4 regions of the Paraburkholderia sp. IMGN_8 genome follow, and region 3 is predicted to be linked to each of the others. Evidence: riboswitches for the same ligand, from Rfam matches in the RefSeq annotation. Region 3 holds a riboswitch; each other region holds the start of a gene.
What was found. Region 3 has a riboswitch for cobalamin ahead of WN982_RS22750 (CbtB-domain containing protein). Riboswitches for the same ligand answer to the same signal wherever they lie in the genome.
Positions count from the first base shown of each region.

Region 1: linked by a shared signal. The riboswitch ahead of WN982_RS16210 (TonB-dependent receptor) and the one ahead of WN982_RS22750 (CbtB-domain containing protein) in region 3 are both predicted to bind cobalamin.
Region 2: linked by a shared signal. The riboswitch ahead of cobA (uroporphyrinogen-III C-methyltransferase) and the one ahead of WN982_RS22750 (CbtB-domain containing protein) in region 3 are both predicted to bind cobalamin.
Region 4: linked by a shared signal. The riboswitch ahead of cobG (precorrin-3B synthase) and the one ahead of WN982_RS22750 (CbtB-domain containing protein) in region 3 are both predicted to bind cobalamin.

Region 1 covers NZ_CP150900.1:3,546,519-3,554,046, forward strand. Annotated here, with positions in the region: gene WN982_RS16210 (TonB-dependent receptor) at 1-1,286, opposite strand, end outside; cobalamin riboswitch at 1,377-1,635, opposite strand; gene WN982_RS16215 (ATPase) at 1,843-2,199, shown strand; gene WN982_RS16220 (cell division protein ZapA) at 2,196-2,510, shown strand; RNA gene ssrS (6S RNA) at 2,600-2,781, shown strand; gene WN982_RS16230 (EVE domain-containing protein) at 2,878-3,336, shown strand; gene WN982_RS16235 (SIMPL domain-containing protein) at 3,546-4,277, shown strand; gene lgt (prolipoprotein diacylglyceryl transferase) at 4,447-5,352, opposite strand; gene WN982_RS16245 (LysR family transcriptional regulator) at 5,466-6,446, opposite strand; gene ilvD (dihydroxy-acid dehydratase) at 6,648-7,528, shown strand, end outside.
Region 2 covers NZ_CP150901.1:2,182,489-2,190,016, forward strand. Annotated here, with positions in the region: gene cobN (cobaltochelatase subunit CobN) at 1-2,708, opposite strand, end outside; gene cobW (cobalamin biosynthesis protein CobW) at 2,715-3,833, opposite strand; cobalamin riboswitch at 4,049-4,330, opposite strand; cobalamin riboswitch at 4,411-4,638, shown strand; gene cobA (uroporphyrinogen-III C-methyltransferase) at 4,847-5,611, shown strand; gene WN982_RS30905 (cobalamin biosynthesis protein) at 5,608-6,054, shown strand; gene cobO (cob(I)yrinic acid a,c-diamide adenosyltransferase) at 6,051-6,653, shown strand; gene WN982_RS30915 (cobyrinate a,c-diamide synthase) at 6,657-7,528, shown strand, end outside.
Region 3 covers NZ_CP150901.1:329,757-337,284, forward strand. Annotated here, with positions in the region: gene WN982_RS22725 (HlyD family secretion protein) at 1-37, opposite strand, end outside; gene WN982_RS22730 (DUF1656 domain-containing protein) at 34-243, opposite strand; gene WN982_RS22735 (FUSC family protein) at 290-2,392, opposite strand; gene WN982_RS22740 (MarR family transcriptional regulator) at 2,399-2,959, opposite strand; gene WN982_RS22745 (histidine phosphatase family protein) at 3,612-4,184, opposite strand; cobalamin riboswitch at 4,239-4,379, shown strand; gene WN982_RS22750 (CbtB-domain containing protein) at 4,422-4,643, shown strand; gene WN982_RS22755 (CbtA family protein) at 4,655-5,404, shown strand; gene WN982_RS22760 (FUSC family protein) at 5,590-7,512, opposite strand.
Region 4 covers NZ_CP150901.1:1,821,673-1,829,200, reverse strand. Annotated here, with positions in the region: gene WN982_RS29415 (cobalt-precorrin-5B (C(1))-methyltransferase) at 1-672, opposite strand, end outside; gene cbiE (precorrin-6y C5,15-methyltransferase (decarboxylating) subunit CbiE) at 672-1,916, opposite strand; cobalamin riboswitch at 2,001-2,180, shown strand; gene cobG (precorrin-3B synthase) at 2,263-3,735, shown strand; gene WN982_RS29400 (precorrin-8X methylmutase) at 3,728-4,354, shown strand; gene WN982_RS29395 (precorrin-2 C(20)-methyltransferase) at 4,355-5,086, shown strand; gene cobJ (precorrin-3B C(17)-methyltransferase) at 5,083-6,792, shown strand; gene WN982_RS29385 (AAA family ATPase) at 6,852-7,528, opposite strand, start outside.

The sequences.
Region 1 (7,528 bases), on a different replicon from region 3:
CTCACCTTCCAATGCTCGGTGATGTCGAAGGCGTAACCGAGATAGTAACTGTTCGCCCCGCCGAAATCGGAATACTGGTCGCGCCGCACGTTGGCCTGAATCTGGCTGCGCCCAAAACGCCCCGTAAAGCCGGCGAAACCCGAATTCACATGCCGGTCGGGGGCCGCGAACGTATCCGAGTCGAGGCTCTGGTCGAGATGCTCATAGCCGACCTGCAGCTTCTGCTGCGCGGCGAGCGCGAAATCGTTCTGCCACGTGTACTGGCGATTGTCGGTATCGAAGCGGCCGTTGTACACGCCGTTGGTGTTCGACACGCTGCGGTCGTCGCCTTCGGCGACGATAAAGTGGGTGGTCCACCAGCCGGTCACCTTGCCGTTCGCGAACACCGACATTTGCCGCACTTTGCTATACAGGTTGTTCAAATCGGTCGGCACGCCGTACGCGTTATCGTAGCTATTGTTGCCGTTCGACTGGAAATACGTGACGCCTGCGTCCCACTTGTCATTGAACTTGTGACGCAACGAGGCAGAGATGCTCTCGTTCAGATAGCCGTTCGCATTCGGATTCGCGTTGGGCGCCTCACTGGGATTGAGCGACGAGAAGCCGTCGTCTTTCGAGCGCGCGAGAGAGATGCTGAAGGTGGTCTTGCCGTCTTTATCCAACGCACCGTTCACGCCGGCCTGCTGCGTCTGCGTGTGATAGCTGCCGTAGCCCACCGAAAAATTGAAGCGCGGCGGATGATCGCCACCGTCTTTCGTGAACACCTGCACGACGCCGCCGATCGCGCCCGAGCCGTATAACGCGGACACATTGCCGTTCACCACTTCGACGTGATTGACCTGATCGAGCGGGATCTGCGCGAGTTGCGGCGCACCGAGACTCACCGAGTCGACCCGCACGCCGTCGATCAGCACCAGCGATTGAGTCGACGATGCGCCGCGCAGGAACAGGCTCGCGGTCGAACCAGGGCCGCCCGTGCGCGAGATTTGTGCGCCGGGCACGAGTTGCAGCAGGCCGGGCAAATCGGTCGCGGTCGTGTCGGCGATATCCTGCTGATCGAATAGTGTGGTCTGCGGGATCGTATCGGCGAGCGGCTGCGGCCCGCGCCCGGCGGTGACCACAACGGGCGACAACACCGTGGGAGAAGAACTCGCCGTGCCGGTATCCGACGAACTCACTGAAGAAGAAACGGAAGAAGTAGCTGACGAAGACGCAGCCTGAGCGTGCGCATCAAGCGGCAGGCCCGCAAAGGCGAGCAACGCCGTGCGAGCGATGGGGGACAGCATGGGATGATATTCCTGTGAATAGCGTGCGCGGCCCGCTTCCCCGCAGGCCGATGCGTAACGAGGCGCCCGCGCTTTTTACGAATTTGCGCGGCACGCACCTCTCCCTCTGGCCGGTATCCGGGCTGGCGACACATCGATCCCGCCTTCCCACGCGTGACGCGCAGTGGCACACTCGCGTGTTCAGCTTCGAACACACGATCGGGATCGACCTGCATGACGACATGCGGTCGCTTACCGTTGCGGGGGCAGCGCAGGCTGGCGCGTTCAGGCGAACGTCGCGCCCTGCTTCCCGTTTAACTGCGCGCACTGTCGATAAGCACGCGCGGGCACCAAAGTGCGGCCAGTTTAGGAGCGGCCCCGGGGTCCGTCAAGAATGGTTAATCCGTGCTCGATCTGTTCGGTTAAGTGCGGATTATTGTCCGATGCAGGCGTCGATTTTCGTCATATGGTCGATAAAAGGCTGCACAAAGCGAGGTTGTTACGTCTCGAAACGAGACAATTATCGGAACCTGCGACATTCCGCGCTAAAATGCGAGGTCTTTAGAGGACGCAGCACATGCTCACCGAACTCGAAACACTTTCACAAAATATCGGCAAGCTGATTGCGATCAGCCAGCGCCACAATGAAGCGCGACTCGCGCTCGAAGAGCAGCTCGGCCAAATGCGCGCCGATGCGGAGGCCACGCGTACTGAACTCGCGTTGCTGCGCGAGGAACGCGATGCGCTGCAAGCGGAACGCGACGCGCTGTCGGCGAAGATCGACGACGCACAGGTACGCCTGAATGCGATTCTCGAAAAACTGCCGCGGGCACGCGCGCAGAGCGAGCCTGATAATCAGCTCGACCTGCTCGAACCCGCACAGCACGAGGTCGAAGCGGACAGCGCCGCCACCCGCCACGGAGAAAATGCATGACCACAAAGCAGATCGAAGTATCGATTCTCGGCGTGCCGTATCGTCTCGCCTGCTCGCCGGAAACCGAAGCAGCACTGCTCGAGGCGGTGGCACGCGTGGACGCCGAAATGTCGAAGATCCGCAATAACAGCAACGTGCGCGGCACGGATCGCATTGCCGTCATGGCCGCGCTGTCGCTGGCATCGGAACTGCTTAAGCTGCAAACGAGCGTGCGACACGGAGAAGCATTTCCCGCTGAAGAAATCCGGCGTACAATGCGTCAAATGAACGAACAACTGGGTGCTGTGATTCAGCAGTACAGCATGCAGTAAGTATCTAGCGGCTGGTCTTGGGACCGGCTGCGGATTCAAACAAAATGCATGAGCAAAGACTCAGCAAGTGTTTGAGTTCAATCGGTTTAGCTTCCCTGCCTGGTTTGCCAAGGTCATATATTCCTTGAACCAATGCCATGTGCACGGTTGTGGAAATTTGTAGCACGGGTGTGCGCGTCACTCTGTCTGATGTACCCGAAGTGCTGCTAACTGCGACCAATTCTGAACCCCCGGTTCAGGATGCCGGCCTAGCGGCTAAGGCGGGGACCTTATTTAGAACGGCATCGGACTTTGGTTCGGTGCCGTTTTTCTTTGGGCTCCGGTTTTTTCTTTCGTATCTTCAACCTCTCTACGTTCAATTCGATTCATGCGCTACTGGCTAATGAAGTCCGAACCGGACGAAGCAAGCATCGACCATCTCGCCAACGCACCGCAACGCACGTTGCCGTGGACCGGCGTGCGCAACTATCAGGCGCGCAACTTCATGCGCGACATGATGCAGGTCGGCGACGGCGTGCTGTTCTATCACTCGAGTTGTCCGGAGCCGGGCATCGCGGGGCTCGCCGAAGTGTCGTCCACCGCTTATCCAGATCCGACGCAGTTCGACAAGAAGAGTCCCTACTTCGATCCGAAGTCGTCGCAGGAAACGCCGCGTTGGCTACTCGTCGACGTGGTATTCAAGAAGAAGATCCCGTTGATTCCGCTTGCCGCGTTGCGCGAGCATGAAGAACTCGCGGACATGCGCGTGCTGGCAAAGGGCAACCGTTTGTCGATCACACCGGTGACCGAAGCCGAATGGCGCTTCATCACAAAGCGGCTTGTTTAAAGCTGCATTTGCACGTGCGGCGCGTTGTCGCTGCCGCACATGCAAAACAGAAGCAAACCAGGACTCAAACGTTAAAGCTACGTCAAATTGGGGAACCAAGCCGAGGTTACAAGCGCCTAACGGACTCGCAAACGGGACTTGCAAACGCCGTGCCATTGCATCCCGTTCGCTCCAATCGCGCATAACCTGTTCAAGCAAGGAGTCCAGGAATGACAAAAAACACTGCACGTGCACTCGCACTCGCTCTTGTGTGCGTGGCCCCTGCCGCCCTCGCATTGACGCCGGCCATGGCGCGCGCCCAAGGCGTGACGCAATATCAGCCGGCCGGCGTGCTGTCGCTGAATGCACAGGCAAGCGCGGACGTGCCGCAAGACGTTGTCGATATCACGCTGTTTTATGAGCAGCAAGCGAGCGATCCGTCGGCGCTCACGTCAACGCTGAATCAGCACGCCGATTCGGCGCTGCAAAAGGCCAAGGGTGTGAATGGCGTGACCGCGCGGACAGGTTCGTTCTCGATCTATCCGTCCACCGACCGCGACGGCCGCATTTCCGCGTGGCGCGGCCGTACGGAAGTCGTGCTCAAGTCGCACGACTTCGCCGCCGCGTCGAAGCTCGCTGGTGAGATGGCATCGATCATGCAGGTCGGCAACGTGCAATTCTCGTTGTCGCCCGAAGCGCAGCGCGCTGCCGAACAGAAGCTCACCGGCGAAGCAATCAAGTCGTTCCGCGAGCAGGCTTCTTCGTCGGCGCAGGCGTTCGGCTACAGCGGCTATTCGATTCGCGAAGTCAACGTCGGGCATAACGGCGTCATGCCGCGTCCCATGATGATGATGAGCGCACGCGCAATGAGCGCCGACGCGAAGGCCTCGGCACCGGTGCCGATCGAAGGCGGCATGTCGACGGTGACGGTCAATGTGTCGGGCTCTGTGCAGATGAAGTAACGCGCTTTACACTTTACGCTGTACGTACCTGCTGCAAAAGAAAACGCCACGGCATGCCGTGGCGTTTTTCATTGGCTACGATAAACCGTAGCGTTAGTTCGTGCTGACCGCCCGCGCCGGCTCACGGCGCGCATGACCATAGAATCACACAAACGATATACCGTAGTGATCAGTTCGCGCCGACCGCCTGAGCCTGCTGACGGCGCGCGCGGCGATACGCCCACACCAGCATGACGATGCCCGCGAGAATCATCGGCAGCGAGAGCCATTGGCCCATCGAGAGGCCCATTGCCAGAAGCCCAAGGAAATCGTCCGGCTCACGCGCGAACTCCACCGTGAAGCGCGCGAGCCCGTAGCCGATCAGGAACACCGCCGAGATCGCGCCCATCGGCTTCGGTTTGCGCGAGAAGAAAAACAGCACGAAGAACAACGCGACGCCTTCGAGGGCAATCTCATACAACTCCGATGGATGGCGCGGCAGCATGTGATATTGCGCAAACACTTCGTTCAGATGCCACTGCGCGGCCAGTTGCGGATGCGCGGTAAGCCACGCGGCGTCATCGGGCGCGGCGCCCGGAAACAGCATCGCCCACGGCGCCGCCGGATCGGTCACGCGCCCCCACAATTCGCCGTTGATGAAGTTGCCGAGGCGCCCTGCCGCGAGCCCCGTCGGCACCATCGGAGCGACGAAATCGGTGACTTGCAGCCACGAGCGCTTGCGTTGATACGCGAACAGCACCATCGCCAGCGTCACGCCGAGGAAGCCGCCGTGAAACGACATGCCGCCTTCCCACACCTTGAAGATGTCGAGCGGATGCGCGAAATAGAAACTCGCCTTATAGAACAGCACATAGCCGAGCCGGCCCCCGAGAATGGTGCCGATCACGCCGTAGAACAGCATGTCGTCGATGTCTTTGACGGTCCAGCCTTGCGCGGCGACGTACGGCAAACGCAGCCGCAGCCGGCCGACGACGATCGCCGCGATAAACGCGACGAGGTACATCAGTCCATACCAGCGCACAGCGAGCGGCCCCAGATGAATGGCAACGGGGTCGAAATTCGGGTGAATGAGCATCGTGTTGTTATGGGCAGTTCAGGTTCAGAAGCGGATTTTCCAGTAGCGGGCGGCGCGCGCATCATGCGGCGCATGCATTGGACGGTTCGGCGTGAAATGCGTTCGCGACGCGCCTATCGAAGCGACCCAGGCGACGCAACAACCTGCGCCTCGACCGTGGCCGCATGCGCGCGCACGATCTCGATGAAGCCGGCCAACACCGGGCTCACCTCCGCCGTGCGCCAGACGAGTCCCGTCTCGATCGCCGGCACCGACTCGGAGAGCGGCCGGTACACGACACCGGTGCGGCGCAGATTACGCAACGATTGCGGCACCAGTGCGACACCCATTCCGGCCGACACGAGGCTCACGATCGTCTGCATCTGAATCGCCTCCTGCCCGACCCGGGGCGCGAGGCCCGCCACGCCGTAGCAATCCATAATGATGTCATAAAAGCCTGGCGCCAGACGTCTTGGGAAGATGACGAGCGGCGCATCGGCGACGTCGCGCAGGCTGATCGGCGTGTCCAGCCACTCGGCGCGCGCTTCGGCAGCGCCGCCCACGCGCGCCGCCATGTCCGACGACATCGCGATCACCAGCGGTTCGCGCGCGATCGGCAGCCATGAGAGCTGGGTGGCGTGCCGCGACGGCAGCGGCGCGATCACCAGCCCCGCATCGATGCGCCCGGCTACCAGTTCGTCGACCTGCACGTCGCTGGTCGCCTCGGTCAACTCCAGCCGCACGCGCGGATGACGCGCGCCGAAATCGCGCAGCAACAGCGGCAGCAGGCCGTAATCCGCCGTGGAGACGAACGCCAGCGACAATACGCCCGCTTCGCCGCGCGCCAGACTCTGCGCCAACGGCCGCAGCCCCTCGGCGCTCGCCAGCAGGCGCTGCACTTCGGGCAGCAGATCCGCGCCCACCGGCGTCAGTTCGACCGAGCGCTTGGTGCGCGCGAACAGCGCGACGCCGAGCGTCTCCTCCAGCGCGCGAATGGCCTGCGACAACGGCGGCTGCGTCATCGAGAGGCGCGCGGCCGCCCGCCCGAAGTGCTTTTCTTCGGCGACGGTGACGAAATAGCGCAACTGGCGCAGGTCTGGGATAGCAGGCAACATGATTAATATATTTTACGACCTAATCCAGCCTGAATAATATATTGGACACGCGCTTCGCAAAACTGCATCCTTGCGCGACACGTCGGAACTAAACTGGACTGACGTAGCCGGCGAGCCTCCCGCCGCGCGCGAGGCAGCGAAACAGCAAAGCGCGCAGCGAACCCGCCGCACAGATCAAAACAAAACAGATTGGAGTTCCCCATGGCATACAACCGTCGTTCGAAGAACATCACGCAAGGCGTGGCGCGTTCGCCGAACCGCTCGATGTACTACGCACTCGGCTATCAGAAGGAAGATTTCGACAAGCCGATGATCGGCATCGCCAACGGTCACTCGACCATCACGCCGTGTAACGCCGGCCTGCAGCGTCTGGCCGACGCGGCAGTCGTCGCGGTCAAGGGTGCCGACGCGAATCCGCAGATCTTCGGCACGCCGACGATCTCGGACGGCATGTCGATGGGCACTGAAGGCATGAAGTACTCGCTGGTGTCGCGCGAAGTGATCGCCGACTGCATCGAGACCTGCGTGCAAGGCCAATGGATGGACGGCGTGGTCGTGATCGGCGGCTGCGACAAGAACATGCCGGGCGGCATGATCGGCCTCGCGCGCATGAACGTGCCGGGCATCTACGTGTATGGCGGCACGATCCGTCCGGGCAACTGGAAGGGGACGGACCTGACCATCGTGTCGTCGTTCGAAGCGGTCGGCGAATTCACGGCAGGCCGGATGTCGCAGGAAGATTTCGAAGGGGTCGAAAAGAACGCATGCCCGTCGACGGGTTCGTGCGGCGGCATGTACACCGCCAACACGATGAGCTCGTCGTTTGAAGCACTGGGCATGTCGCTGCTGTATTCGTCGACGATGGCCAATCCGGACCAGGAAAAGGTCGACTCGGCGGCCGAATCGGCGCGCGTGCTGGTCGAAGCGGTCAAGAAGGACCTGAAGCCGCGCGACATCATCACGAAGAAGTCGATCGAAAACGCCGTGGCCGTGATCATGGCGACCGGCGGTTCGACCAACGCCGTGCTGCATTATCTGGCGATCGCGCACGCGGCCGAGGTGGAATGGAGCATCGAAGACTT
Region 2 (7,528 bases), 1.9 Mb from region 3:
TAGTCGCCGTTGTCCTGCAAATGCCGCTCGATCAGTTGCTGCGCGGATTTCAAACCGAGTGACCACGCCGCTTGCGTTGGAATCGCGCGCGTATCGACCGAATAGAAGTTGCGGCCGGTGGGCAAGACGTCGGGGCGTCCACGCGATGGCGAACCGCTCGGCCCCGGCGGCACGAAGCGCCCTTCGAGACCGCGCTTCAGATGCCGCATTTCTTGCGGCCCGCACGCGTCGAGCCGCGGCAGAACGTCGTTGCGCAGGCGCTCGATCACGCATTCGGCTTGCGGCAAGGTTCCAGCCGAAGGCGCTAAAGCGCGAGTTTCATCGCCACACACGCCTCGCAACATCTCAGCCGCCAGCAACTCCAGGCGCTCGCGCGTATCGCCGCGGTGCCGCCACGGCGCATCGCTCACGCGCTGCAACACATCGGGGCGCGGCCCATCCCACATCGCCGACCAATCCACCGACAACGGATCGAACAGATGATCCATCCGAAGATCGCGCGCCAACGCATCGATCAAGCCGGCTTTTTCAGCCTGCCCGTCGCCGACCGGGAAACGTCCCAACGCCAGCAGCGTATCGCGCCGCTGCACACCCTCCGGCGAACGCCCGAACGTGTGCAAACCATCGCGAATCTGCGCTTCCTTCAACTCGCACAGCCATGCATCGACGCGCGTCAGCAGCGCGTCCTCATCATCCTGCCCATCCGGCTCCGCGAGGCTCAGCTCTTCATGCAGCCGATGCTCCACGATGGTCGCGAGAATCGTGCGCCTCAATAGCCTGGCGCGGCGCGGATCGACCATCAGCGCTTCATAGTATTCATCGACCTGGCGCTCGAGATCCTGCAACGGCCCATAGCTTTCGGCGCGCGTGAGCGGCGGCATCAGATGATCGATGATGACGGCCTGCGCGCGGCGCTTCGCCTGGCTGCCCTCACCGGGATCGTTGACGATGAACGGATAGAGATGCGGCAGCGGTCCAAGAATCAGATCGGGCCAGCACGTATCGCTCAACGCGACGCTCTTGCCCGGCAGCCATTCGAGGTTGCCATGCTTGCCGACATGCACGACCGCGTCGATGCCGAACTGATGGCGCAACCAGAAATAGAACGCGAGATAGGCATGCGGCGGCACGAGTTCGGCGTCGTGATAGCTCGCATAGTCGCCCTGTTCGCGCGAACGCGACGGCTGAATGCCGACGAACACATGGCCGTAACGCCAGCCCGCGATCATGAAACGGCCGCGCCGTAATGTCGGGTCCTGCTCGGGCGAGCCCCAACGCGCGTTCAATGCATTACGCGTTTCAGCAGGCAGCCGGTTGAAATACAACAGATAGTCGTCGAGTGCGAGGCTTTGCAACGCGGGCCGCAAGTCGCGCACGACCGGATCGTTGGTCACGCCTTCAGTCAGCTTCTTCAACAGCGCGTCGCCGTCCACGGGCAAATCGCTCAAGCGATAACCTTCATCGCGCAGCATCGACAGAATGCCGACCACCGACGCCGGCGTATCGAGTCCCACGCCATTGCCGATGCGCCCTTCGCTCATTGGATAGTTGGCGAGAATCAGCGCGAGTTTCTTGTCCCCGTTATCGAGCGTACGCAGACGGCACCAGCGCCGGCTCAGTTCGGCGAGAAAGCCGACACGTTCGAGATCCGGTTGATAGCGGACCACATCGACTTCCGTATGCGGGCAACGATACGCGAGTCCCTTGAAACTGATCGCCCGCGTGATGATGCGGCCGTCTACTTCCGGCAGCGCGATATGCATAGCGATATCGCGCGAGTTGAGGCCTTGATTGTCCTTGAGCCAGTCTTCGCGATTGCCGCCGCTCAGGATCACTTGCATCACTGGCGCGTCGCCGGCCAAGGCGAGCGGTTCGGGATCGTCGATCGCTGACGCGGCGAACGCGGTCGTGTTCAGAACCAGCGCGACATCATGTTGCGCGCACAACTGCTGCACGACTTCGCGGCTCATCGCATCTTTCAGCGAGGTAATCGCAATCGGCAACGGATTCACTCCCTGTGCTTCGAGCGCATCGATCAGCGCGTCGAACACCGCAGTATTGGCCGCCTGCAGGTGCGCCTTATAGAACAGAATCGCCGCAACCGGCGCATCCTGGCGCCAGCGCGCCTGCCAGTCCGCCATTGTCGGCGCATCGCGGTCGGGATGGTAGAGCGTCGCGGCCGGCAACGCGCGCGGCGGTGCGGGTTCGTGCCCCCAACCGAATGAGCGATACGCAATGCAGCGCAGGAACGCCTCGGCATTCTGCGCGCCGCCTTCGCGCAGATAGCGCCATAGCTGGTGGCATAGCTCGGCATCGGCTGTGCTGCGCGCAAGCAGATTCGGATCTTCCTGCAAATCGCCCGAGAACATCGCGAGCGTCTGCTTCTTGCGCTCGGCGAGCGCGACCACCTGCTCGATCCCGTAAGGCCAATACGCTTCGCCGCCCAGGTGATCGACTACGACGACACGCGCATGCTGCAACACGTCTTCGACATAGAAATCGACCGACGCCGGTTGCCGCAAATAAGTGACATTCGCGAGCCGCACGCTCGGGAAGCCCTCGCCTAAGCGAGGAAACACGCTGGCGAGCAGCGACAGCGTCGTATCGGCGGAGCTGAGCACCACGATATCGGCGGGCTGCTGATCGATACGGATCACGCCTTGCGTATCGTCGACAAAACCGCCCGGCGTAGTGCGCAGCAGATGCATGATCGATTACGCCTGTTGCGGTTCAGCGCTCGACACAGCGCCCAACGCAGCGTCGAACGCACGTTGCAGCGCGGCCTGATCGAGGTCCTCGCCGATCAGCACGAAGCGGCTTTGCCGACCCTCGCCCGCTTCGTCAATTTCACCGATTTCGCCGGCTTGCCAGCGGCGATCGAAGTAACTATCGAAACGGCGGCCCACGCCTTGAATCACAAGCCGCATCGCCGCGCCCGGAAGCGCCGCAAAACCCTTGACGCGGTAAATCGTGTGCGTTTCGACCAACCCTTGCAGCGCGGCGATCATCGCATCACGCGATGGCGCACTCGCGTGCACCACCACGGAATCGAATTCGTCGTGATGATGGTCGGCGTCGTCAGCTGAACCGTGGTGGTCGTGGCGCAAGTGGATCGTTTCTTCAGAGGCAGCTTCGAGGCCGAGCAAAGTGTGCAAATCGAGTTGGCCCATCTGCGCGCGCACGATCTTCACTTGCGGCGGAATCTCGTCACGGATGACGGTCTCGACAGCGGCTTGCTGTACGTCGTCGAGCAAATCCGTTTTGTTCAGAATCACCAGATCGGCTGCGGACAGCTGATCTTCGAACAATTCGTGCAGCGGCGATTCGTGATCGAGATTCGGATCGGCCTTGCGCTGTGCATCGACGGCGACCGGATTGTCGGCGAACTGGCCGCTCGCCGCGGCGGGGCCGTCCACCACCGTCACCACTGCATCCACAGTGAAGCTGCTCTTGATCTGCGGCCAGTTGAACGCCTGCACCAGTGGCTTCGGCAGTGCGAGACCGGAGGTTTCGATCAGCACATGATCGATCTGCTCGCGGCGCTCGACGAGCTTTTCCATCACCGGGAAAAACTCTTCCTGCACCGTGCAGCACAGGCAGCCGTTCGCGAGTTCATACAGTTGCCCTTCGGTTTCGACGCCGTTTTCATCGCAGCCGATGCCGCAACCCTTGAGGATTTCACCGTCGATGCCGAGTTCGCCGAACTCGTTGACGATCACCGCGATGCGCTTGCCGCCCGCATGCTGAAGAATGTGCCGCAGCAGCGTGGTCTTGCCGCTGCCGAGAAAACCCGTGACGATGGTGACGGGGATCTTGCGCATTTGAGTTTGCATCGTTGGGTCCATCCGAAGAGGTTGCACGTTCACACGCCGGCGGCCCGCGTCCGAATGCGCTTCACGCTTGAGCCGAGGACAAACCTGTGCAAGGCAAGCAAACACGAAAACAAAACACACGGGAACGACAGCGGGGACGAAAAACGGCGTTGCCGCGGCAACAGAAAACAGCAAATGAGAACGAAGTCATGAACGAGCCACCGCATCCCCGCGGCGTTCATCCGTCATATTCTGGCCGGTATCCGGGCTGGCAAAAGCGCCGCTTCACCTTCCCGCGCGAGTGATTTCTCGCCCAGTGGTTATATGCCGACGCGGCCTTGCGCGTAGACATCGAAGCCGGCTCCGCGGCGCCGGAGAACGCATCCAGGCGCCGCTTTTCGCTTACCGTTGCGGGGGCAGCACAGGTTGACCCGATCCATAGCAGGCGGGCGCCCTGTTTCCCGTTTAACTGCATGCGCACGAGCGCGCACACGAGCACCAAAGTGCGTGCGAGTGTAGGCCCGCAGCCCCCCGCCGTCAAGGAAGCGCGGACCGCGCCGGCGCCTTGTCGAGCGTGCTGGAAGGCACCGCCGTGTGCTATCGTATGCGCGCGTTTGGTGCCCGCACATGCGTTCGCATGTGCAGTTAAACGGGAAACAGGCAGCGCCCCATGCGCTCAACCTGTGCTGTCCCCGCAACGGTAAGCGACCTGCGGCGCCTTGGCGCCGCGCATGCGTTTTCGATGCCACTGTCTGACGAATCAGACGGGAAGGCAAAACGCATGAGGCCGCCAGCCCGGATACCGGCCAGACGCGGAGGCGGCGAACGTCACGCTGCCGGCTGCCTGAATCCGCGAGGGACGGATGGGAAGGCGCTGAAGCACGACGTATACGAACGCCCGTTGGCGATTTCCATGAAAACGCCGCGAGCGGTGTTGTCGTCGTGCGTAATCTGTCGCACCGCATGAGCGCTAATTCCGCCTGGGCCGTCTTCACGGCCCGCCTGTTCCCACTTGTCACGACATGGCTCGCGCCATGCACGCTGCGGTGAGCCGCGCCTGGCTGATCGGCGCCGGCCCCGGCGACGTCGAACTGATGACGCTCAAGGCGACTCGCGCATTGGCGCAGGCCGATGTGGTGCTGGTCGACGATCTGGTGAATCCCGACGTGCTGCAGTTCGCCCGCGCCGATGCGCTGGTCGTCTATGTCGGCAAACGCGGCGGGCATCCGTCGACGCCGCAAGCCGGCATCGTCGCGCAAATGCTCGAACATGTGCAGGCCGGGCGCAGGGTCGCGCGTTTGAAAGGCGGAGATCCGTTCGTGTTCGGCCGTGGCGGCGAAGAGCAGCAGGCACTGCATGCTGCGGGCATCGAGGTGGAAATCGTCAACGGCATCACGGCGGGAATCGCGGCGCCCGCGGCAATCGGCATTCCCGTCACACATCGCGATTACGCGCAGGGTGTGGTGTTCGTCACCGGACATGGCGCCGGAAGCGGTGAGCCGGACTGGGCGGCGCTCGTTGCCACGCGGATGACGCTGGTGATCTATATGGGTATGCGGCGGCTGAACGATATCGTCGGCGCATTGCTCGCGGCCGGCATGAGCGCCGACACGCCTTGCGCCGCGATCGAATCCGCTACGCGTCCTGAACAAAGGCATGCACTCGCGCAGCTCGGCGGCTTTGCCGACGCAGTCACTAACGCCGGGCTTGGCTCGCCGGCGATCGTGGTGATCGGCGGCGTGGCGTCGCTGGCGTTGGAGCGGGCCGCCGCTCATGCTAATGCGGTGGACGCCCAATGAAAACGCTGACCGTCGGCATCGGTTGCCGCTTGCACAGCTCGGCCGAGCAGATCGATACTGCTGTACGCACGGCGCTCGGCCACCATACGCTCGATGAAATCAGCGCGATTGCCACCATCGACGTCAAAGCCCACGAAGCAGGTTTGCTCGAATTCTGCGCACGTCACGCATTGCCGTTGAAACTATTCAGCCGTGAGCAAATTGCGGCATTACCCATTGCCGATGCCGAGCCTTCGGCGGCAGCACGCGAGCATCTCGGCGTAGACGGCGTCTGCGAGCCCTGTGCCTTGCTCGCTGCGGCCGCCGCTCAACCCGATACAGCCGATGTACGCCTGATCGTGCGCAAAACCGCACTCGACGGCGTCACGATAGCGATCGCTTCGACCGCTCACGCAGGCATCGACCAATCACACAACGACTCCAACGAACAGGACCTTCCATGAAAACCGATCCCGAATCGCATCAACGCATGACCGAGCGCCGGCGCGAAGGCCACGAAAAGAAACAGGCCGCCGCCACCGTCGAAAAGGGTCTGCTGATCGTCAACACCGGCACCGGCAAAGGCAAGACCACGGCCGCATTCGGCATGGCCGTGCGGGTGCTCGGACACGGCATGCGTCTGGGCGTCGTGCAATTCATCAAGGGCGCGCTGCATACCTCGGAGCGCGACTTCCTCGGCGCGATCGCCAATTGCGATTTCGTCACGATGGGCGACGGCTATACGTGGAACACGCAAAACCGCGACGCCGACATCGCCACCGCGCGCAAAGGCTGGGACGAAGCGCGCCGGATGATCGAAAGCGGCGACTATCAGATGGTGATCCTCGACGAACTGAACACGGTGCTGAAGTACGAATACCTGCCGCTCGACGAAGTGCTGTCCGTATTAAACGCGCGACCGGAAATGCTGCACGTGGTCGTAACCGGCCGTCATGCGCCGGATGCGCTGATCGAAGCCGCCGACCTCGTCACCGAAATGCGCATCGTCAAGCATCCGTATCGCGAGCAAGGCGTGAAAGCGCAGCGCGGCGTGGAGTTCTGAGCGATGTCCGCGCCCTCCAGGGGGACTTCCTTCGGGGCGTGCCCCGCCCTGTTCATTAGCGCGCCGGCTTCGGGTCAAGGCAAGACCACGATTACAGCGGGTTTGGCGCGCTACCACCGGCGGCTGGGGCGGCGTGTGCGCGTATTCAAGACCGGTCCGGACTTTCTCGACCCGATGATTCTCGCGCGTGCCAGCGGCGCGCCGGTATTGTCGCTCGATCTCTGGATGGTGGGCGAATCCGCATGCCGCAATCTGCTCGCGCAAGCGGCTGCTGAAACCGATCTGATCCTGATCGAAGGCGTGATGGGTCTATTCGACGGCACGCCGAGCAGCGCCGATCTGGCAACGGTATTCGGCGTGCCGGTGCTCGCGGTAATTTCAGCGAAAGCGATGGCGCAGACCTTCGGCGCAGTCGCCTTCGGTCTCGCGCGATTCAGGCCGCAGGTGCCGTTCTACGGCGTGCTGGCCAATCACGTCAGCTCTGCAAGGCACGCGCAAATGCTCGAAGAGGCGTTGCCGCCAGATCTGCGCTGGTGCGGCCACATCGCCGGCAATGATGAAATCGAGTTGCCCGACCGTCATCTCGGCCTGCATCAAGCCGCGGAGATCGACGATCTGGACACGCGTCTGGATCGCGCCGCCGATGCGCTCGCGCAAACCGCGCTGGCCGAATTGCCGCCGCCGGTCGAATTCGGCGCGCCTGTGAACGAAACGCTGCCGCGTCTTCTGGAAGGCAAGCGCATCGCGATCGCATGCGATGCGGCGTTCTCGTTCATCTATCCGGCCAACGTCACGCTTTTACAAACACTCGGCGCGCACATCGACTATTTCTCGCCGCTCGCCGACGAAGCATTACCTGAACAGACCGACGCCCT
Region 3 (7,528 bases):
GCAGAATTTGACCGACGGAGAACCAGGTTTTTTTCACGTTATTAGTCTGTGCGAAACGACGACGACAAGGCCCAGCACCAGCACATAGATGCCGAGATCGAAGATGGAACGGTGCCACACGAAGCGGTAAAAGCCGACGCGTGCGAGCGCCGTGCGTATGACCAGGTTGATCAGATAAGCGATCAACATCAGCACGAGCACGGCCGGCACGAACACGCCGAAGATATCGATTTCACCGATCATCGCGGGGAGTGAGTCAGGAGGAAGAACAGGTTGCGGGACGGGCGCATCAGGCGGCGGGCTCCGGTTCGGGCGGCGTGGGTGTGGTTAGCGTGGCCGGAAACAGCGACAGACGCAAGCCGACCAGCGCGTGCAGTGCGTCGCGTAATTGCCGTGCCGAAGTCTGCGAGGTCGCGCTCGGCGCGCCGGCATTGGCGAGTCCCTGTGCGATGACGCGCGCCACGGCTGCATCGATCGACGACATCAGGCTGTCGGGCACCGGTTGGCGTACGCGCCGGTCGACGCAGGTTTCGAAGTGTTCGCGCACACCTTCGAGCACGTGGTCGATTGCGGCCGGCGCTTCGCCGCCGAGTTTGTGGGTCAGGCGGCGCAGGTCGAGCGCGTTGAAGGCGATGCGCAGATCGCGGAAACTTTCGATCGACGGATGGCGATGATCGTCGGTGGCGGCGAGGCGCGGGATCAATTGCATCAGGCGGTCGAGCATGCGCGCGGCGAGATTGCGCGGATCGTCGATCGTGCGCGTCGAGGCGGTCAGCGCCACGTCGGCCCAGCTCGAACGCAACAGCCGCGCCGCCGCGAGTTCGGCGCCGAACGGGCGCGTCACGCGGGTCCACAGAAACGCGTACAGCAGCCCGGCGAGGCCCGCGAGATTGCTGTTCAGGAACACCAGGAAGTCGGCATCGTAGGCATCCTGAATGCTGATGAAGGTGGCCGTGTTGACGGCGACCAGCATCGTGGCGAGATTGAATTGCGGGCGCGGGATCAGCGTGCCGACGAAAATGAATGGCGCGGCGAACATGACCACCAGCATCGGAAAGTCATGCACGTGCGGCAGCACGACGAACAGATAGAGGCCCGCGAACACGACGCTGGCCGCGGTCGACGTAAAGAACTTGAAGACCATCGGCGCGGGTTCGTCGAGCGCGGCGAAGAAGCAGCATGCGACCGCCGCGAGCGTCACCGCGCCGGCGCCGTCCGCCCAGCCTGAACTGATCCACAAACTGCACGCGAGGATGATCGCGCCGACTGCGGAGCCGGTCGAAAACAGCATGATGCCGCGGTCGAAGTAGCGCTCGGTGCCGCCCAGGCGCCAATGGCGGAAACGCGGCCGCCACGAACCTTCTTCGCGCGTGATGATGATGCGCAGCGTGCGGCAGTCCTGCCAGACATTGATGACCTGCTTCAGGCGCCACAGCGCGCTCGACAGCAGCGCGCCATCCCAGCTCGCCATCGCTGCCGGCGGCGGCTGCATCGCCGCGATCCGCGCGCGCAGCGCGTCGGCTACGGGGTCGGGGTGGTTGCCCTTGCTGGCGACGGGAACCGGCGCATTGAACCACTTGGTGACATCGGCAAGCAATGCTTCAAGGCCCTCGGGCCATGAATGCCGGCCGCTGTTGTAGAGCGCGATCAGCGGATCGGCCAGCGCCGACATGAGGGGCAGCAGCAATTGCATGCGTCCGCGCAACTCGTGAGTGCGCGCCAGAATGTCCGGCCGGGTGTGGTCGTAGGCGAGCTGGCTCAGCAGCAGTTCCAGCCCGTTGATGGTGGCCGCGAGCCGCTGGCGGGCCGCCGAGATCGCCGAGCCGGCAATGCGTCCCGAGAGCGTTTCGGTCGCATAGAACGCGGCGTCGCGAAACCATGCGTCGGTCCGCTCGATGATGGTGGGCGCGAGCCGGCTCGGAAACACCGCCCCGCCGACAATGCTCGCGCACACGATGCCGAGCGTGATCTCCTCGGTGCGGGTGATCGCGAGGTCGAACACGCCGCCCGGATTGGTCACCGAAGGCAAGGCGATCATCGGCAGCGTATAGCCCGCCAGCAGGAACACGTAGCTGCGCGCGGTGCGGTCGGAGATCGCCAGATATAGCAGCGTGCCGGTCCATAACGCGACGACTACGCTGAACAGGTACGGCGATTCGACGAATGGCGGCACCACCAGGATCGCGCCTGCCGCGCCGATCGCGGTGCCGAGCGCACGATAGAGCGCCTTTGAACGGGTCGCGCCGACAAACGGATTCGACACGATGTAGACCGTGGCCATCGCCCAGTACGGTCGCGGTAGTTCGAGCGCGAGACCAAGGTAGAGCGCCAGCATGGCTGCGGCAAAAGTTTTGACCGAGAACAGCAAGTCGCGGATGGTGGGGTAGACCATAAGCGGTTACGCCGTGTTCCTGGTGTTGTGTGGCGTTGCTGAGTTTGCTTTGTCTTTGTTTAATTTTTTTGTTTTGGTCGGTTTGGTTGGCTTACCTGCGGTACTCGTGTTGTCTGGGGAATCGTCGCGATCGGTGGGGGCGTCGGCCACGAAGGCGGCCAGTACCCGCAAGGTCGCTTCGAGATCGCTGCGCGTGACGTTTCTCAAAGCCTGCGTGCGTAGGGTGACCAGTTCTTCTTCTATCTTTGCGGTGACGGCGCGGCCTTCGTCGGTCAGGGTGACCGTTTTCGCGCGCCGGTCGTCTGGGTCTTCGTCGCGGCGCATGAGGCCCGCTGCGCATAGTTGATCTAGCAATCGGACTAGTGATGGGCCTTCGATGCCGATCAGATCGGCCAGTGTTACCTGACGGACTGCTTCGCCCAGGCGGCTCGCCGTTAGCAGCGGCGTGGCGCATGCTTCGGAGACGTTGAAGGTCGTGAGCACGCCATGGCTTGTGCGCCGCCATTTTCTGGCGGCTACGATCAAGGTGCTGCTGACTGTGCGGCGTAAGGTGTCGAGGGTCGGCATGGGCGGTATTGTATTTCTAAAATATTCGTTAGCAAACTATTGAATTTGGGGTTTTTGCCTTGCGGGGCGCTTTTTAGCTGTGCGCCTGCGGCGTTGGCCTTTCCTTGATTTCTTAGTGGTCTATTAGCTTCGCCCCTGTGCGGGGCAGGCACTTACTTTCTTTGCCCACCAAGTGGACTTCCTTCGGGGCGCCGCCGCAAAGAAAGTAAGCAAAGAAAGCTTCACACCGCTAATACTTAATCGGGTCCCCTGGCCTGGAGGAGGTAGTGGAGCATCTGGAATCAGTGTTCTCGCACACTCCGCGCTGGTGACAAGGCAGTCATACTTCCGGCGGCGCTGCGCGCGCCGCAGCGGTGCTTCATCGGTGGCACTTCATGTCGATGCGCCGCGTTCTCGACAGTGCACGGTTATCAGGAGCAAGCTGCATGATTTTTAATCTCTCACGACGGCGCGCGCATGCTTACGTCGGTCTGTGCGCTAGCGGCGATGTTCGGCACCAAAGGATGTGAACAATGAGCGAGGTGACCTTCAGTATGCAGGCGCACTCGCCAGGTGGACCGAGATTACCGCGACGCCGGTGGGATCGAACAAACTGCGGCTGGTCGTCTCGGGCAAGTGAGTCTTGATCTGGCTGCCCACGCGGCCGCCATCTCTACCGCGCCGGCCACCACGTCCAACCGCGCTGCGAGCGTCGCAACTCGACTACCGAGAGCGGCGCGATTTCGATGCGTGGAAACACTGCGGACGACGCACCCAGCGCGTGAACAATCGCGGCCCGGATCACCGGCGCATGCGTGACACCGACGACGCTGTGTGCATCGTTTGGTGCATCGCCTGGCGCGTCGAGCCATTGGCCTATCCGTTTCACGAGCTGACTAAACGACTCGCCGCCATGCGCGGCCGCATCCGGATCGCGCGTCCATGCGGCGAGGTCCTGCGGTGCCTCGACGGCGAGGTCCGCGAGGCGCCGGCCATGCCATTGTCCGTAGTCGATATCGGCCAGTTCGGATGCAACCGTCGCCGCGAGCCCTAATGCCGATGCCGTCTCGCGTGCGCAAAGGGCCGGGCTGACGAAGGCTGTTGCGTCGCGAGCGATCGACAGACGCTCACGCGCGGCGGTGGCTTCGGCGAGGCCGCGTTCGTCGAGCGGATCGTCGGCGGGGAAGCGGCCTGCGCGCATGGCGGCAGTCGACGCGTGGCTGACCAGTAACAGCCTGATGTCCATTCAATTCCTTTCCATAGAGGCCGGGCAAAAGCTGGACGCTGCGTGCATGCTTTGCGCTACCGAGGGGCAAAGTTTAGCGCGTAGAATAGCGGGACTGCGAAGCGCGGAAGCCGGTGAGAGCCCGGCGCGGTCGCGCCACTGTAATCGGTGATTCACACGCCGAAAGCCAGACCTGAGCTTCGCATCATTCCTCTTCAATCGACTATCGGGGCGCGTTACCCCCAGGAGATGTCCATCATGACCGATGCTGTTTTCGATCCGGCTGCTCAGCCTGCCACTCAACCCACGCCGATACCTCTGCGTGAGCTGCTGCCTTGGGTAGTGTTCGGCGGCTTGCTGCTGTTGCTCGCGCTTTATTTCGTGGGTGCCGAACAGGGCGCCACGTCGCTGATTCCTGGCATGTATGTGCATGAGTTCGTGCACGATGGCCGTCATTTGCTCGGCTTTCCCTGCCACTAACGGAGTCGAACATGGTTGGTAAATTGTTGGTACGCGGCATGCTTGCAGGCATCGCCGCGGGACTGCTCACGTTCGGCTTCGCCAGAGTCGTTGGCGAACCGCAGGTCGAGCAGGCGATTTCGTTCGAGGAAAAGGCCGCAGTAGCGAGCGGCGACGCGCACGAACACGACGAACTGGTGAGCCGCGGCACGCAAGCGGGCTTGGGGTTGCTGACAGGCGTGGTGACGTATGGCGCGGCGTTCGGCGGACTGTTTTCGCTGGTGTTCGCGTATGCGTATGGCCGGGCTGGTACGTTGAGCGCGCGCGCGTTGTCTGCATGGCTTGCACTTGGCGCGTTCATTGCAGTGGTGATCGTCCCGAACATCAAGTACCCGGCGAATCCACCGTCGGTGGGCGATCCTGAGACGATCGGGGCGCGAACGGGCTTGTTCTTCCTGATGATTGCTGTTTCGCTGACCGCGATGGTCTTTTCGCTGAAGGTACGGCGTCGCGAGGTGATGAAGTTGGGCGCGTGGAATGGGTCGATTGTGGCTGGCGTGGTGTTTATCGTGATTATCGGCGCGGTGCAGTTGTCGATGCCTACGATCAACGAAGTGCCGGGTGGTTTCCCTGCTGTGCTGTTGTGGAAGTTTCGCGTCGCGGCGATTGGGATGCAGGTGATCATGTGGACGACGATTGGGCTGCTGTTCGGCGCGATGGTGGAGCGGAGCCGGTTGTTGGACGCGGGGGGCCGCGCGGCGGCGAAATCTGTTTATCTCTGATGTGAGGGGCGCAATCGCTGAGGTGGTTGCGCTTACGTGCAGCGCGCAAGAGTTTAATTACATCAAGCACTTGGCACGGTTGTGTGGATGTTATCCACAGGCTTGCGAACATTTTCTGTGGACAAGTCCACAGGAGCAACAATCGCCCAACGCAGCAGGCAAAAAACCGAAACCCCAATCGTCGCCTACGCGCTTCTACCTCTCAGTGCCCAGTTGAACACCCGCCGCGTTTCGGCAACTGGCTGCGTCAGCCGATCAAACAACTGCGCGACTGAGCCATCAAGCTGAGCAAGCGCCGGCGCCATAGCCGGGTCAATATCGAAACCGTTTGGTACCGCTGCGCCTTCATTCAACTCGCTGCGCGAGGCATCACCCAAACCGCCGCTATACCGCGCAATCAACACGTCAAGCCGTGCAATGATCGATTCCGCATGGGCAGCACCCACAACTGCAGCATTGAGCGCCACATCGCCTGACGCGCCGCGGCGCAAAGGATCACTCAACATCCGCGCCCAATGCAAACAACAAAGCAGTGAACCGGTAGCGAGCTCCACATCGGGATTCCACACCACCACACGCTGCGTCTGCAACGGCTTCAGCGCGATGCGCAGATCATGCCAACCGCGATCGAGCTTGCGCATTGCCACCACCGCTGCACGCGGTTGATCGTCGGTGACGGAACCGGCGGTAATCCGCACCACGTCCCTCAGCGCGCCAAGCACAGCCCCAAGCCTCATCTCGACATGCCGGGTCGCCGCAAGCGGCATCATCAAAATCGCGACCGCAAACGACACGAGACAACCCACCAAAACTTCTTCGATCCGCAATTCGACCAGCGGCCCCATCGCGAAACCCAACTCGCCGTACACAAGCCCTACCAGCACGGTAATAAAAAACACCCCCGGCGCATAAGCGCTCAGGATGTAGTAAGCCCAGCCGAATACGCCTAACGTCATCACCGCAACCAGCAGCACCGGCGAGTCGTGCAGCGGCGCAACCAGCAACACGCTGACGAGCGCGCCGGCCAACGTCCCAACTAGGCGCTGCGCGCCGCGATAAACCGTGTCAGCGCGGGATCGCGTGCCGAGAAACACCACGAACGTCGTGATGACCGCCCAGAACCAGCGCTCTGGCGAAAGCGAGTGCCCGATCAGCATCGCGAGAAACGCGGCTGTCGTGGCGCGCGTGGCGGGCAGCCAGCAGAGCTTGGCGCGTAGGTCGGCGAATCGTTGCGCCACGGACGGAGCAGCAGTGCCGTGCGCTGACAAAGGCGAAGCGCGACGCGTATGACCTCGATGCGCGATCTCCTTGAGCCGGGCAATCGCGTGACGCAGCACATCGGCACTTGCTTGCGCGCTGTCGCGCGCAGGCGCCAAAGCAAACGCATGCTGTCCAGCCGCAACTTCCACTTCGACAATCCGCTCGCGAATCGTCTCGGCATCGGGCGGATTCAGCAACGCCAATTGTTCTTCGAGTGAGAGCGCCGCTTCGTTCAACGCCGAAAGATGCACCGCGCCCGGAGTTGCGAGCACACGCGATGCGCGCAGCGTCACCGTATGAACGGCAAGCCGGAAACTGGCAACCGCCCGCATCGGCACGATTACGCGGCCGACCAGCGCCACCATCAGCGGCCCGAACGCCGACAGCCAAAGAGACTGCACAAGATGTACAGACGAAGGATGCAGATACAAGCCGAGGTAGAAACACACCACCCCCAGCATCGCGCAACCCAGCGCGCGCGGCCCGCAAGCCTGGCACAGCATGCCGGCGAACATCACGACGAGAAAGCCCGCATCCCCAGCTAGCGGATAGCGGCTCAGCACGGCCGCCACAGCGAAGCACACGCAGGCGCTCAGATAAAGACAGAAGAGGGTGCTAAACCACGCAGGCCGCCGCGCGTCGCGTACGAACAGTGGCGCAACCATCCCAAACAGGACGCCGGGTGCGGCGAGGGTGATCGGCTGGTGATGAGAGACAGTCCACGCGATGCTGGCAATGCCGGTCAGCAGGCAGGCGAGCGCGGCGCGCAGCGCGGTGTGGAGACGCACGAGCCCCGGGTCCGCAACCAGCAGGCGGTCGGCGACGCGCGAAAACGCGGCAGCAATCATGATCGATGATATCCAG
Region 4 (7,528 bases), 1.5 Mb from region 3:
GTCTTCGCTCGCGTTGCCGGTGCAGGCCGCGACATGCGTGTAGCCGTTCGCACGCGCGACGTCGATGCCCTGATGAATCGACGCGATGTACGCCGAGCACGAGAACGGCCGCACGATTCCGGTGGTGCCGAGAATCGACAGGCCGCCGAGAATGCCGAGGCGCGGGTTCATCGTCTTCAGCGCAAGTTCTTCGCCGCCTTCTACGCCGATCGTCACCTCGAAACCGCCACGGTATGCGTGCTCAGCAGCCAGATCGGTCAGATGCTCAGTCATCATCTTGCGCGGCACCGGATTGATCGCCGGTTCGCCGACCGGCAGCGTCAAGCCCGCACGTGTCACCGTGCCGACACCCGGCCCCGCGTGAAAACTCACGCCTGGTTCGGCGCGCAGCCGCACGCGCGCGAACACGATCGCGCCGTGCGTCACGTCGGGGTCGTCGCCGGCATCCTTAACGGTGCCCGCTTCGGCGCCATCGGCGCCATCGTTGATCAGGCGGCAGAACACCAGCGGCATCGGCACATGCTGGCCCTTGGGCAAGACGATTTCCGCGATCTCGCTGGCGATGCCCGTAAGCAGCAGACGCGCCGCCGCGAGCGACGTCGCGGTGGCGCAACTGCCGGTCGTGTAGCCGCTGCGCAGCGGCGCGGGTTGTTCAGGCGTTTCGTCGCGCATTACGGTTGATGGTGCAATTCGGCCGCGGCCGGCAACATGCTGGCTGTCTTGGTCACGTCGAGCAGCGTAATCGGCAATGCCTGCCGCCAGGTATCGAAGCCGCCGAGCGGTTGCGCGTCGGCGAGCGCAATGCGTGTGAGCGTGCCGCCATGCTGTTCGCGCCACGCTACAAGCGCCGCCTCGCCTTGCAAAGTCACGGCATTGGCGACCAGTCGCCCGCCGGCGCGCAAGCTCGCCCAGCAGGCATCCAGCACGCCCGGCACCGTCACGCCGCCGCCGATGAACACGGCATCCGGTTCGGCCAGACCGTCCAACGCTTCAGGCGCGCGGCCGGCGACGAGTTGCAGCCCCGGCACGCCCAACGCATCGCGATTGTGTTCGATGAGACGCTGACGCTCCGCGTGCCCTTCGATCGCGATCGCGCGGCAGCTCGGATGCGCGCGCATCCATTCGATGCCGATCGAGCCACTGCCCGCGCCGACATCCCACAGTAATTCGCCGGGCGTCGGCGCGAGACGCGCCAGCGTGATGGCGCGCACGTCTCGTTTGGTCAACTGGCCGTCGTGGCGAAAAGCATCATCGGGTAAGCCGGCGGTCAGCGGCAGACGCGGCGCGCCATCCGTTGCGCGGCATTCGAGCGCGATCAGATTCAGTGCCGCCACGTCGCCCGCCGACCATTGATCCGCGCGGCCGTCGATCCGGCGCTCCAGCTCGCCGCCCAGGTGTTCCAGCACGATCATGCGGGTCGCGCCGAAGCCACGCGCGTTCAGTAATTCCGCCAGCGCCGCGGGCGTGCCGCCGTCCGCGCTCAGCACGAACACGCGCGCGCCGTCGTGCAGATGCGCGTTCAGCGCCGGCAGCGGCCGCCCCACCAGCGACACCGTCGTCACATCCTGCAAGGGCCAGCCGAGCCGCGCCGCCGCCAGCGACAACGACGACGGCGCCGGCAGCACCCGCAACTCGCCGGCCGGCAGTTGCCGCGCCAGCGTTGCGCCGACGCCGAACAGCATCGGGTCGCCGCTTGCCAACACGCACACGGGCGCCGCGCGCTCCGCCAGCAAGGGCGCGAGATCGAACGGACGCGGCCACGCCGCGCGGCGGGCGGCCAGGCGCGCGGGCAGCATCGCCAGATGGCGTTCGCCGCCGTACACCACCGACGCTTCCAGCAAAGCGCGCCGCGCGGGCCGCCCCAAGCCGGCGAAGCCGTCATCGCCTATGCCCACCACGGTCAGCCACGCCGACATGCATCCATCCTCATTCTGTACCTTCAAATAATGCGCTGTGCCACGCCGATCAAAGCGTCCAGCCTCGTTGTGCTGTTCGAAAAAAGGCATAATACAGCCGCCGGTGCCCTTCGGGGCCGAAGAGGGAACACAGTGCCGCTGTGGCTGCCCCCGCAACTGTATGCAGCGAGTCCGCCTGCGCTCCGCGCCACTGGTTCGACCGGGAAGGCAGCGGCGGACCACGACCTGCCAGCCAGGAGACCTGCCGGCGAGACTGTTCGTGCCAGCCTACATCGGGCGGGGTGTACCGATGCCGCAGCAATGCCCGCCAGGGCGGTGCTCGGGCCGTCGCGCGACGCTAAACCCGGTGTCCGTATTGAATCACGCTGCGTCTTCCGCTGCTTCGTTTACCGCTGCCCGAGCGCCGCGGCCTTCGGCTTGTCCGGGGCTGCTGCGCATTGTCGCCGCGCGCGATGGCGGGATTTGCCGGATCAAATTGCCCGGCGGCGCATTGAGTGCCGCGCAGGCTGCCGCGATCGCCGAGGCGAGCCAGCGGCATGCCACCGGTGTGATCGAAGTGACAAACCGTGCGAATCTGCAGGTGCGCGGCGTGCGGGACGGGCAGGAAGCGGCGTTGATTGCGGCTTTGGTGTCGGCCGGTCTCGGGCCGGCTCCTGCGAGTGGCGGCGTAGATGCTGCCACCTGGTCGGCTTCTGCAGTATCCGCTGCCGATGACGTGCGCAACGTGATGATCAGCCCCGCAGCGGGACGCGATCCGTTCGCGCTGTACGACACCACTTCGCTGACCGCCGAGCTTCTCGCGCTGTTGCAAAGCGAAACGCGTTTTGCAGCGCTGTCGCCGAAATTCGCCTTGCTGCTCGACGGCGGCGAACGTCTTGCCAGGCTCGATCATCCGCATGATGTGTGGCTCGCGGCGACGCAGGCGCACGACGGCGTGAGATTTGTCTTTGGATTAGCGGGATGTCCGCCCACGGCGGCCAATGCGGCGGCCGTACATGTGGCTCGCGCGAGCGAGTTCGCTACTGACGCGTCGCGTGCAAGCGCCCTCGCCGCCGTCCTGCCGTCGCAAGTCGTCCAACTGGTTCGCGCGCTTCTGCACACGTTTCTCGATCTGGCCGCCGCCGACGCCACGCGCATACGCCATCTGCTCGCCACGCATTCCGTCGGCGCGGTATTGCAGCACGCTCAAACGTATGTCGATTTCCCGCTGTCACGCGACGCGTCGCTCGCCGACTGGCAGCGCGGCGCGCCTGCCGATGCCGCGCTGCGGCTCGGCGCACACGCTCAACGCGTAGTGGGAACGTGGCACGTGGGCGGCCATCCGCCGCTCGGACGCCTCGACGCCGCGACCTTGCACGGCCTCGCCGCGCTGGCTCGGCAGCAAGGCAACGGCACAATGCGCATGACGCCCTGGCAAAGCGTGCTGCTGCCCGATATCACTGCGGACGCCGTGCCGGCCGTGCTTGCTGAACTGAACGCGTTAGGCCTTGCGTGCGATCCCGCGCAGCCCATCACACGTCTGATCGCCTGCGCCGGCTCGACCGGTTGCGCAAAAAGTCTCGCCGACACCAAAGCCGACGCGCTGCAATTAGCCGCTCGCTTGCCCGACGGCGTCGACGTCCATCTGAGCGGCTGCCCGCGCTCGTGCGCCGCCGCGCATTGCGCGCCGTACACGCTGCTGGCCGTGGCGCCCGGCACGTACGACCTTTATCGACGCGACACCTCGGCGGATTTCGGCGAGTGCGTCGCGCACCAACTGACGATCGAACAGGCCGCCGACATGCTCGAACAATTGGCCCGGAGCCCTTTAGATGCTTGATTACATTCGCGACGGTCAGGAGATCTATCGCCAATCCTTCGCGACGATTCGCGCCGAGGCCGATCTGTCGCGCATCCCCGCCGACCTCGAGAAACTCGCCGTGCGCGTGATCCACGCCTGCGGGATGGTCGACGTGATCGACGATCTGAGTTTTTCCGCAGGCGCAGGCACCGCGGGCCGCACGGCGCTGGCGCAAGGCGCGCCGATTCTGTGCGATGCGGGCATGGTCGCGCAAGGCATTACGCGAGCACGACTGCCCGCGAATAACGAAGTGATCTGCACGCTTACGCATATGGACGTGCCGTCGTTGGCGCGCGAACTCGGCAACACGCGTTCGGCCGCCGCGCTCGAATTGTGGCGTCCGCATCTGGCGGGCAGCGTCGTCGTGATCGGCAATGCGCCGACTGCCCTCTTTCATCTGCTCGACATGCTCGATGCCGGCGCGCCAAAGCCCGCGTTGATTCTCGGTTTTCCGGTCGGCTTCGTCGGCGCGGCGGAATCGAAAGCGCTGCTCGCAGAAGACAGCCGCGGCGTGCCCTACGTGGTGGTCCACGGCAGACGCGGCGGCAGTGCGATGGCCGCCGCCGCCGTCAATGCGCTGGCTACGGAGGTCGAGTAAATGAGCGCGCAAGGACGTTTGTTCGGACTCGGCGTCGGTCCCGGCGACCCGGAACTGATCACGCTGAAAGCGCTGCGGCTGCTGAAAGCCGCGCCGGTGGTCGCGTATTTCGTGGCGAAGGGCAAGAAAGGCAACGCGTTCAGCATCATCGAAGCGCATCTGAACGACACGCAACAGCATCTGCCGCTCGTCTATCCGGTCACGACCGAAGCGCTCGAACCGCCGCTCTCGTATGAAGCGATCATCGCCGACTTCTACGACACCGCCGCCGGAATCGTCGCTGCTCATCTAGACGCGGGCCGCGATGTCGCGGTGATCTGCGAAGGCGATCCGTTTTTCTACGGCTCGTATATGTATCTGCACGACCGGCTCGCCGCGCGCTTCGAAGCCGAAGTGGTGCCGGGCGTGTGCTCGATGCTCGGCGGCGCAGCCGTGCTCGGCTCGCCGCTGGTGTATCGCAATCAGAGTTTGTCGGTGCTTTCCGGCGTGTTGCCCGAAGACGAATTGCGCCGGCGTCTCGCCGATGCCGACGCCGCCGTCGTGATGAAACTCGGCCGCAATTTCGACAAGGTGCGGCGCGTGCTGGGCGAACTCGGTCTCGCGGATCGCGCGCTCTACGTCGAACGCGCAACGATGGGCAATCAGCGCATCGTGCCGCTCGCGGAAGTCGATCCGATGGCGTCGCCGTATTTTTCGCTGCTCGTGGTGCCGGGGGAAAAATGGCAAGGATGATGCCGCCCGCGATCGTGATTCTCGGCGCGGGCGCGTTGGCGACCGCGCGGCGCGTGCAGGCGCTGTATGCCGGTGCGCAGGTGCACGCTTTACAGGGGCGTGTCGAAGCCGACGTCTCGTACATTGAACTCGGTGCGCATCTGGGTGAGCTGTATGCGCGCGGCACGCCGATCGTCGCGCTGTGCGCGGCCGGCATCGTGATTCGCTGCGTCGCGCCGCTGCTGTCGAACAAGGGCGTCGAACCGCCGGTACTGGCCGTCGCCGAAGACGGCAGCGCGGTCGTGCCGCTGCTCGGCGGACTCGCGGGCGTCAACGTGATGGCGCGCGAAATCGCCGCCGCGCTGGCCGTGCCGCCCGCGATCACGACGAGCGGCGAACTGCGCTTCGGTACCTGCGTGCTCAATCCGCCTGAAGGCTATGCGTTGGCCGACCTCGCGCAGGGCAAGCGTTTCGTGTCGGATCTGCTGGCAGGTGAAAGCACGCGAATCGAAGGCGAAGCGCCGTGGCTCGATGATGCGCAATTGCCGCGTTCGAGCTCGGCGCGTCTGGCGATTCGTGTGACGCCGCGTGCATGGCATGGCGATGCCGACGAGTTGGTGATTCATCCGCGTAGTGTGGTTGCAGCGCTAACAGGTTCGGGTTCGGGCGCACAGATCGCCGGGCATGTGCGCGAAGCGTTGGATACGCACGGTCTCGCGGCGCTTTCGCTGGCGGCGCTGCTGGCAGCGTCGGAACGGATGACCGACCCGGCGCTCGCCGAAGCCGCCGCGAGTTTGAACGTGCCGCTGCGGTTCGCTCAAACGCGCCCGGAAGATGGCGAGCCGCCGCGCAATGTGCTGCATGCCGCACTGCGCATCCCCTACGAAACGCTGCACGACGACGCCAACGCGGGCATTGCGCTGGCGCTGGCCCCGCTTGCTATCGATCCCGACAGCATTGGCCGTGCGCGCGGCCGCCTCACGGTGATCGGTCTCGGTCCGGGCAGCGCCGATCTGATGGTGCCCGCGGCGCGCACGGCGCTCAACGAGGCGACCGATATCCTCGGCTACGACACCTACGTGAAAATGGCCGGCCCGTTGCGCGCCGATCAACGCGTGCATGGCACGGACAATCGCGAGGAAATGCAACGCGCGCGTCATGCGTTCGAACTGGCGAGCACGGGACGATCGGTGGTGATGGTGTCGTCGGGCGATCCAGGCGTGTTCGCGATGGCGGCTGCGGTGCTTGAAGCGCTGGAAGGCGCGGAGCACACCGACTGGGCAGCAGTCGAGCTTTCGATCGTACCGGGCGTGTCCGCGGCAATGGCCACTGCGGCGCAAGCCGGCGCGCCGCTGGGACATGACTTCTGCATGCTCTCGCTATCCGATAACCTGAAGCCCTGGACGATCATCGAAAAACGCCTCAGGCACGCGGCCGAAGCGGATCTCGTGATGGCGTTCTATAACCCGATCTCGCGCGCGCGACCGTGGCAGCTGGATAAGGCGCTGGATATCGTGCGGGAATATCGCGCCGCGGCTACGAAAGTGGTGCTCGGGCGCGATGTCGGCAGAGCGGGCGGCACGCTGCGTACGACCACGCTCGGCGAACTGCGTTCCTCCGATGTGGATATGCGGACGATGGTGATCGTCGGTTCGTCGACAACGCGGGGCTTTGCGCGTGGTGACGATGGTCGTGAGTGGGTTTATACGCCGCGGTGGTATGAGTGAATCGAAGCGTGCTTTCGAGGCTTACCTAGGCGCACGTCCCCTAACCACCGCACCGCGCCCTAAGCCGCCACCCTCAAATCCTCAAGCGCCCGCTGTCTCACACCAAGATCGTCCCAAAGCTCCGGATGGCACGTGAACACCAGAATCTGATGCCGCGTCGCGGCATCGATCAACGCGCGTTTGATTGCATCGCGCCGCGCGGCGTCGGTGTGCACAGCGGCGTCGTCGAGCATCAGCAACGTGGGGCGGCCTGAAGCCTTCAACAAATCCGCATACGCCAGCCGCGTCAGAATACCGAGTTGCTCGCGGGTGCCGAAGCTCAATGCATCGAGCGTATCGGCGCGACCGTCGCGCTCCAAAGTCGCGGGACTCAGATCGTCGCCGAGTGCGATCGTCGACTGCGGGAAAATCCGCTTCAGATAGTGCCCGAGCCGCTCGGTCAGCGGCGCACGCAATTGCGCCACAGCCGTATCGCGCTCGTCGACCAACACCTCGTCGAGCAAACTCAATGCGCTCGCCCGCAAACTCAGTTCGTCCCTGCGGCGAGTGGCCTGCTCCACCGCTGCCTCCACAGCCGCGAGACGCTCGCCAAGCCCGGAGGCGCCGACCGTTTCCAGTTGACTGCGCAATTCCGCAATCCGCAGTTGCCGCTCGTGCTGCTCGTTGCGCGCGAGTTCAGCCGACGCCCGGTAGCGCTTCGCCTCAGCCGCCGGATCATCGAGGCGCGCCGCCTCCA